2 regions of the Kitasatospora sp. NPDC002551 genome follow, and region 1 is predicted to be linked to the other one. Evidence: riboswitches for the same ligand, from Rfam matches in the RefSeq annotation. Region 1 holds a riboswitch; the other holds the start of a gene.
The links. A riboswitch is a leader RNA that binds a small molecule or an ion and turns the genes downstream of it on or off. The one in region 1 is predicted to bind glycine.
Positions count from the first base shown of each region.

Region 1 (3,397 bases):
ATGAACTGAAGTAACCATGCAGGGAGATACTTCAGAGTGTCAAATATTCATTGGTTAAGCCTTGGCAAAGACGAAGGACCCCGGCCGGAGAGTGGCCGGGGTCCTTCGTGGGGGCGGGTGGGGTCAGGCGAGCGGCCGGGCCGGTACCGGGCGGGCGGGCGGCGCGGCGGGCGGAGGCGAGGCCGGGGCGGCCGGGGAGGTCCTGGTGGTCGTGGCGTTGTCGTGGACCTCGACCTGCTCGCGCCGCAGCTCCTCGCGGATCACCTCCTCGGTGGTGTACCGCTCGACCACCAGGCGGACCCGTTCGACCGGCGCCAGGTACTTGCGGACCACCGGGCGCTCCTCGCGCAGGGTGACCTCCTCCACGGCCTCGGCGATCTCCTTCTCGTCCAGCAGGGCCCGCTCGGCCTCGCCGACCGGCACCCGCTCGACCCGGACCCGCTCGCGGACCACCGGGACCCGGCGCTCCACCTGCTCGCTGGTCACGTACTTGCGCAGCCTGGCGGTGCCGACCACGTGCCACTCGGTGGTGATGTCCAGGCGCTCCTCGCGGCTGGTGATCTCCACCCGGCCGACCGGGGAGGCGGCGGCCGGGTCGGTCTCCGGCCGGGTGGTGCGCGGCGGCGACGGCGGCTGCGGTTCGACGGCAGGCTGCGGCGCGGCGGGTGCCGCGCCGACGGGTGCGGGCGCGGGCGTGGGGGCGGTCGCCGGGGCCGGGCCGGCGGGTGCGGAGGTGGTCGGGGCGGGGGTGACGGGGGTTCGCACGGGGGTCTCCGGGGTGGGGTCTGCCGGTTTGCCGAGGTCGGCCGACCGGTGGAAGGTGAGCTGCTTGGCCGGGCGCGCCGCGTTGGTGCCGTGGGCGGAGCCCGTCCCGTTGGTGGTGGCCGTCCCGTTCGGGGCGGGTGGAGCCGCGGCGGCGGTGCCGGAGTCCGTGGTCCTGCCCGCGGCGGTGCCCGCGGTGGTGCCGAAGTCGAGGTCGGCCGGCTCCGTCCCCGAGTCCTCGCCGGCCGCCGACGGCCGCCCGTCCGCCGGGGTGTCCAGCCCGTAGTAGCGGTAGAGCTGGAGTTCCTGGGCGGGCGACAGGTGCTGGCCGACGCCGAAGTCCGGTGACTCCTTCACCAGGGACTTGTCGTACGGCACCCGCAGCTCGTCGCCGGAGAACTCGCTCGTGGTCAGCGGGACGAACGCGTCGCGGCCGAAGATGCCGGTCCGGACGGCGGCCCACTCGGGCCGGCCGGTGGCGTCGTCGAGGTACACCTCGTCGATGGTGCCGATCTTGTCCCCGTTGCGGTCGACCGCTTTGTGGCCGATGAGGTCCCGGGGGTCGATGTCGGTCTGCACTCTTTTCCTCCAGTGCGCGGTGAGCTCGCGGAACGCCCGCAGGACAGCGGCACTTCACACCAAAAGCCATGAACCGGACGCGCGCGAGCGGGGTGCGTCCGGACGGGCCGGGGGCTGCGCCGACCGGGTCACCGGCGCGGTCAGCGGCAAAGTCGTCGAAGGACCTGACGCACCCGTGATGGCGGTGCCTCCCGCTGGTACCCTGGGCGCGACCGCCGAGCCCGCTCGGGAGAGTCCCCGACAGCGGGAAACCACTGGTCGGGGCGCCGAAGGAGCAACTCCTCCCCGGAATCTCTCAGGCATCCGTACCGTGCGGGATAGGTCACTCTGGAAAGCAGGGCAGGATCGCGGGCGAGGGAGCCGGCGGACCCCACCCTCACCGACGGTGCAAGCCGGCGGGGCGTCCCACGGCGCTCCGTGCGGGCGAAGCTCTCAGGTCCCGATGACAGAGGGGGAGGCCTGTCGGGTTCGTCCGACCGGGCCGCGCCGCTGTTGTCCGCAGCGGGTGTGGCGCCCGGCGTACGCACCCCCGCCGGTCCGTGACCAGGAGGCCTCGACCACCATGAACGCCCAGCCGAACTCGGGACGCCCCACCACCCCCGCGACCCTCACCGAGCTCGAACAGGCCAGCCCCTTCGAGAACCGCCACATCGGCCCCGACGCCGCCGCGCAGGAGAAGATGCTGGCCCAGGTCGGCTACGGCTCGCTGGACGAGCTGGCCACCGCCGCCGTCCCCGAGGCGATCCGCTCGATCACGGCCCTCGACCTGCCCGCCGGGCGCAGCGAGGCCGAGGTCCTCGCCGAGCTGCGCGAGCTGGCCGGCCGCAACACCGTGCTCACGTCGATGATCGGCCTGGGCTACTACGGCACCTTCACCCCGCCGGTGATCCTGCGCAACGTCATGGAGAACCCGGCCTGGTACACCGCGTACACCCCGTACCAGCCGGAGATCTCGCAGGGCCGCCTGGAGGCGCTGCTCAACTTCCAGACCCTGGTCTCCGACCTGACCGGCCTGCCCACCTCCGGCTCCTCGCTGCTGGACGAGGGCACCGCGGCCGCCGAGGCGATGGCCCTGGCCCGCCGCGTGACCAAGGTCAAGGGCGGCGTCTTCCTGGTCGACGCCGAGACCCTGCCGCAGACCGTCGCGGTGATCAACACCCGGGCCGTGCCCACCGGCGTCGAGGTGGTCGTCGCCGACCTGTCCGAGGGCATCCCGGCCGAGATCGTCGAGCGCGGCGTGTTCGGCGTGCTGCTCCAGTACCCCGGCGCCACCGGCGTGGTCCGCGACCTCACCCCGGTGATCGAGCAGGCCCACGGCCTGGGCGCGATCGTCGCCGTCGCCGCCGACCTGCTCGCGCTCACCCTGCTGAAGTCCCCGGGGGAGCTCGGCGCCGACATCGCCTGCGGCACCTCCCAGCGCTTCGGCGTGCCGATGGGCTTCGGTGGCCCGCACGCCGGCTACCTGGCCGTGCGCGCCGAGTACGCGCGCTCGCTGCCCGGGCGTCTGGTCGGCGTCTCCGTCGACGCCGACGGCAACCGCGCCTACCGCCTGGCCCTGCAGACCCGCGAGCAGCACATCCGCCGCGAGAAGGCCACCAGCAACATCTGCACCGCCCAGGTGCTGCTCGCCGTGATGGCCTCGATGTACGCCGTCTACCACGGCCCGGACGGCCTGGCCGACATCGCCCGCCGCACCCACCGCTACGCCGCCGCCCTCGCCGAGGGCCTGCGGGCCGGCGGCGTCGAGCTGCTGCACGGCGAGTTCTTCGACACCGTCACCGCGGTCGTCCCGGGCCGCGCCGCCGAGATCGCCGCCGCCGCCCGCGCCCAGGGCATCAACGTCTTCCAGGACGGCGCGGACCGGATCTCGGTCTCCACCGACGAGACCACCACCCGCGAGCACCTGGCGGGCGTCTGGGCCGCGTTCGGCGTCGAGGGCGTCGAGGTGGCGGAGAGCGCCGACGCGCTGCCCGCCGCGCTGCTGCGCGAGGACGAGTACCTGACCCACCCGGTCTTCCACAGCCACCGCTCGGAGACCGCCATGCTGCGCTACCTG
Region 1 is NZ_JBEOWI010000005.1:13,661-17,057, forward strand. Features, by position in the region: gene ABT093_RS06880 (PRC and DUF2382 domain-containing protein) at 124-1,341, opposite strand; glycine riboswitch at 1,558-1,662, shown strand; gene gcvP (aminomethyl-transferring glycine dehydrogenase) at 1,904-3,397, shown strand, end outside.

Region 2 (3,397 bases), on a different contig from region 1:
CTCGTAGCGCTCCGGCGCCACCTCGCGCAGCGCGCGCTCCAGCGCGCCCGGATCCGGGCGTCCGGTGGGCGCCTGGCCCCAGGGCCCCGGTGCACCGCCAGCTACCGATCCCGCACTCATGCGCCCACCTCGCTGCGCTTCTTCGATCCTCGTCCGTCACCGGCGGCCCGGCGGCCGTCAGCACGCACCCTATGGGGAGGCCGCCGACCGCCGCCACGCCGACGTGCCAGGGCCCGTACCGCCGTCCCGCCCGCACCCTGTCCGGCGGATGCCGGACGGACGGCCGGAGGCCGGGTCAGCCCCGTACGTAGAAGGGCGCGACCCGGTTCACCAACCAGTCGACCACCGGATCGTCCGCGAGGTCGAGCAGTACGAGGTGGACGCCTCCGGGCAGCGGCGCGGTTCCCAGCGCTCGCCCGAGCGCCTCGTTCACCGCGCCCGGGTCGGCCGGGGCCCGCGGGTCCAGCTGGACGCCCACGAGCATCACGGTCGGCTCGCCCTCGACGCTCGCCAGCGCCCGCCGCGCGCTCAGCACCCCGGGCAGGGCGGCGAGTTCTCCGCGGCAGGCGGCCAGGAACGCCTCCGGGTCCTCCCCCGGCACCGGCTCGCGCAGCGCCACCCGGCCGCCGCCGGGAGCGTCCGGCGCGTCCGGGGCGGTGTCCCAGCGGTCCTCGCGCGGCCCGCGGCGCAGCTCGGCCACGCCCTCCGGCGGCACCGGGATGCCCACCGCCGCCTCCGGGTTGACCGCGATGCCCACGCCCAGCGGCAGACCGCGGGCGAACTCCCACACCGGCGCGACCGCGAACGGCATCCCCGGCGCCTGCTGGAGGAACACCTCCTGCGAGGAGAACACCGGGACATAGGGGTCGCCGGCCAGTTCGATCGTCGGAATGTCCAGCGACTGCCCCTGCGGGTCGCCGCCGGACGGCAGCGGGATCCACACCTGGCTGCGCGCCAGCACCTCGATCACCCGGGGGGTCGCGCCCGGGTCGCCGAGCGCGGCGGCGAGCACCTGCTCCAGCTCGTTGGCCGGCCACCCGCCGCCCGGCGGCGCCGCGTCCGCCCCGCCCCACCCCTGCTGCTCCACCGGGTACCCCATGCGCCGCCGTACCGCCCTCTGCTCGCCGATGCCCGCAGCCTAGCGTTTCGGCGCCCCCTCCCGGCCCGGCGGACCGAACGTGACGGAGGCCCCTCTCCCCTCATTCCCGTGGACGTGCCATGATGTGCGCGTCTGCGGTGGCATCCACCCAGGCCCCTCCAACTCCATACCGGCCGCTCGAACCCGCGCGGGAGAGTCCGGAGTGCCACCGTCAGGCGGCACAGCCGGCGCCGAAGGAGCAAGTCCTCCCCGGAATCTCTCAGGCACCCCTACCGCACGGGTTAGGCACATCTGGAAAGCGGTGCACGGCCCTGCCGTCCGCCCACCCACGGTGCAAGCCGCCATGCTGTTCCTACAGGGCAGTGGACGGTGAAGCTCTCAGGTTCGACGACAGATGGGGAGACCCAGCCGCCGCATGCCCGCGTGCAGGGTCCGCCGCCCCGAGCAGGGCCGGTCCCGGCGCGCGCACCCCTGAGTGCCCCGACCGAGGAGTTCCTGGCCATGTCGTCCCTCCGCCTCACCGCGCTCGACGCGCTGCACCGCGCCCTCGGCGCCACCATGACCGACTTCGCCGGCTGGGACATGCCGCTGCGCTACGGCAGCGAGCGCGAGGAGCACCTCGCCGTCCGCACCAAGGCGGGTCTGTTCGACCTCTCCCACATGGGCGAGATCACCGTCGCCGGCCCGCAGGCCGGCGAGATGCTGGACCACGCCCTGGTCGGCTTCGTCTCCGCGCTCGGCGTGCTGCGCGCCCGCTACACCATGATCTGCGCCGAGGACGGCGGCATCCTGGACGACCTGATCGTCTACCGCCTGCGCGAGGACGCCTTCCTGGTCGTCGCCAACGCCTCCAACGCCCAGCTGGTGCTGGACGAGCTGATCGCCCGCGCCAAGGGCTACAACGCCGTCGTCTCCGACGACCGCGACGCCTACGCGCTGATCGCCGTCCAGGGCCCGGAGTCCACCGAGATCCTGGCCGGCACCACCGAGGCCGACCTGCCCGGCCTGAAGTACTACGCGATCCTCCCGGCCCAGGTGGCCGGCCGCGACGTGCTGCTCGCCCGCACCGGCTACACCGGCGAGGACGGCTTCGAGATCTTCTGCAACCCGGGCGACGCCGAGCAGATCTGGCAGGCGCTCACCGAGGCCGGCGCCGACCGCGGCCTCATCCCCTGCGGCCTGTCCTGCCGCGACACGCTGCGCCTGGAGGCCGGCATGCCGCTGTACGGCCACGAGCTGTCCACCGACCTGACCCCGTTCGACGCGGGCCTCGGCCGGGTCGTCCGCTTCGACAAGACCACCAACGACGGCGCCTTCGTCGGCCGCAAGGCCCTGGAGCGGGCCGCCGCCGAGGCCGAGGCCAACCCGCCGCGGGTGCTGGTCGGCCTGGTCTCCGAGGGCAAGCGCGTGCCGCGCGCCGAGTACACCGTGGTCTCCACCGACGGTGAGCCGATCGGCCGGATCACCTCCGGCTCGCCCTCCCCCACCCTGGAGAAGCCGATCGCGATGGCCTACGTGGACGCGGCCCACGCCACCCCGGGCACCACCGTCGCGGTGGACGTGCGCGGCAAGCACGAGCCGGTCCAGGTCGTGGCGCTGCCGTTCTACAAGCGCGCCCGCTGACCCTCCCCCCACCTGTTTCCCCGCGAGGAACGTCCGCGCGCCGGGCCGCTTCGTCGTACCCGCTTCCCATCCTGGAGAATGACGCCATGAGCAACCCCCAGCACCTGCAGTACACCGAGGAGCACGAGTGGCTGACCGCCGCCGACGCCGACGGTGTGTCCACGATCGGCATCACCCAGCACGCCGCCGACGCCCTCGGTGACATCGTCTACGTGGAGCTCCCCGAGGTCGGCTCCACCGTGACGGCCGGCGAGACCTGTGGCGAGCTGGAGTCGACCAAGTCGGTCAGCGACCTGTTCTCGCCGGTGACCGGTGAGGTCACCGAGGTCAACGAGGACGTCAAGAACGACAACGGCCTGGTCAACAGCGAGCCGTTCGAGGGTGGCTGGCTGTTCAAGGTCCGCGTCGAGGCGACCGGCGCCGTGCTGACCGCCGACGAGTACACCGCGCTCACCAACCCCTCGGCCTGAGCCACCGCCGGGGCGGCCGCCGCACCGCGGCCGCCCCGCGCCGTCCCACCCGTCGCCCGCCGCCACCCTTCCGGCGACGCGCGGGGCGCGGCCCCTCCTGACTCTCCTCCCGGGAAGACTCCACCATGACGGTTCTGAACCAGTCCCTGCACGCCCTCGACCCGGAGATCGCCGCCGCGGTCGACGCCGAGCTGCACCGCCAGCA
Region 2 is NZ_JBEOWI010000048.1:18,194-21,590, reverse strand. Features, by position in the region: gene ABT093_RS31095 (enhanced serine sensitivity protein SseB) at 1-120, opposite strand, end outside; gene ABT093_RS31090 (enhanced serine sensitivity protein SseB) at 296-1,099, opposite strand; glycine riboswitch at 1,278-1,384, shown strand; gene gcvT (glycine cleavage system aminomethyltransferase GcvT) at 1,601-2,722, shown strand; gene gcvH (glycine cleavage system protein GcvH) at 2,809-3,192, shown strand; gene glyA (serine hydroxymethyltransferase) at 3,318-3,397, shown strand, end outside.
Region 2: linked by a shared signal. The riboswitch ahead of gcvT (glycine cleavage system aminomethyltransferase GcvT) and the one ahead of gcvP (aminomethyl-transferring glycine dehydrogenase) in region 1 are both predicted to bind glycine.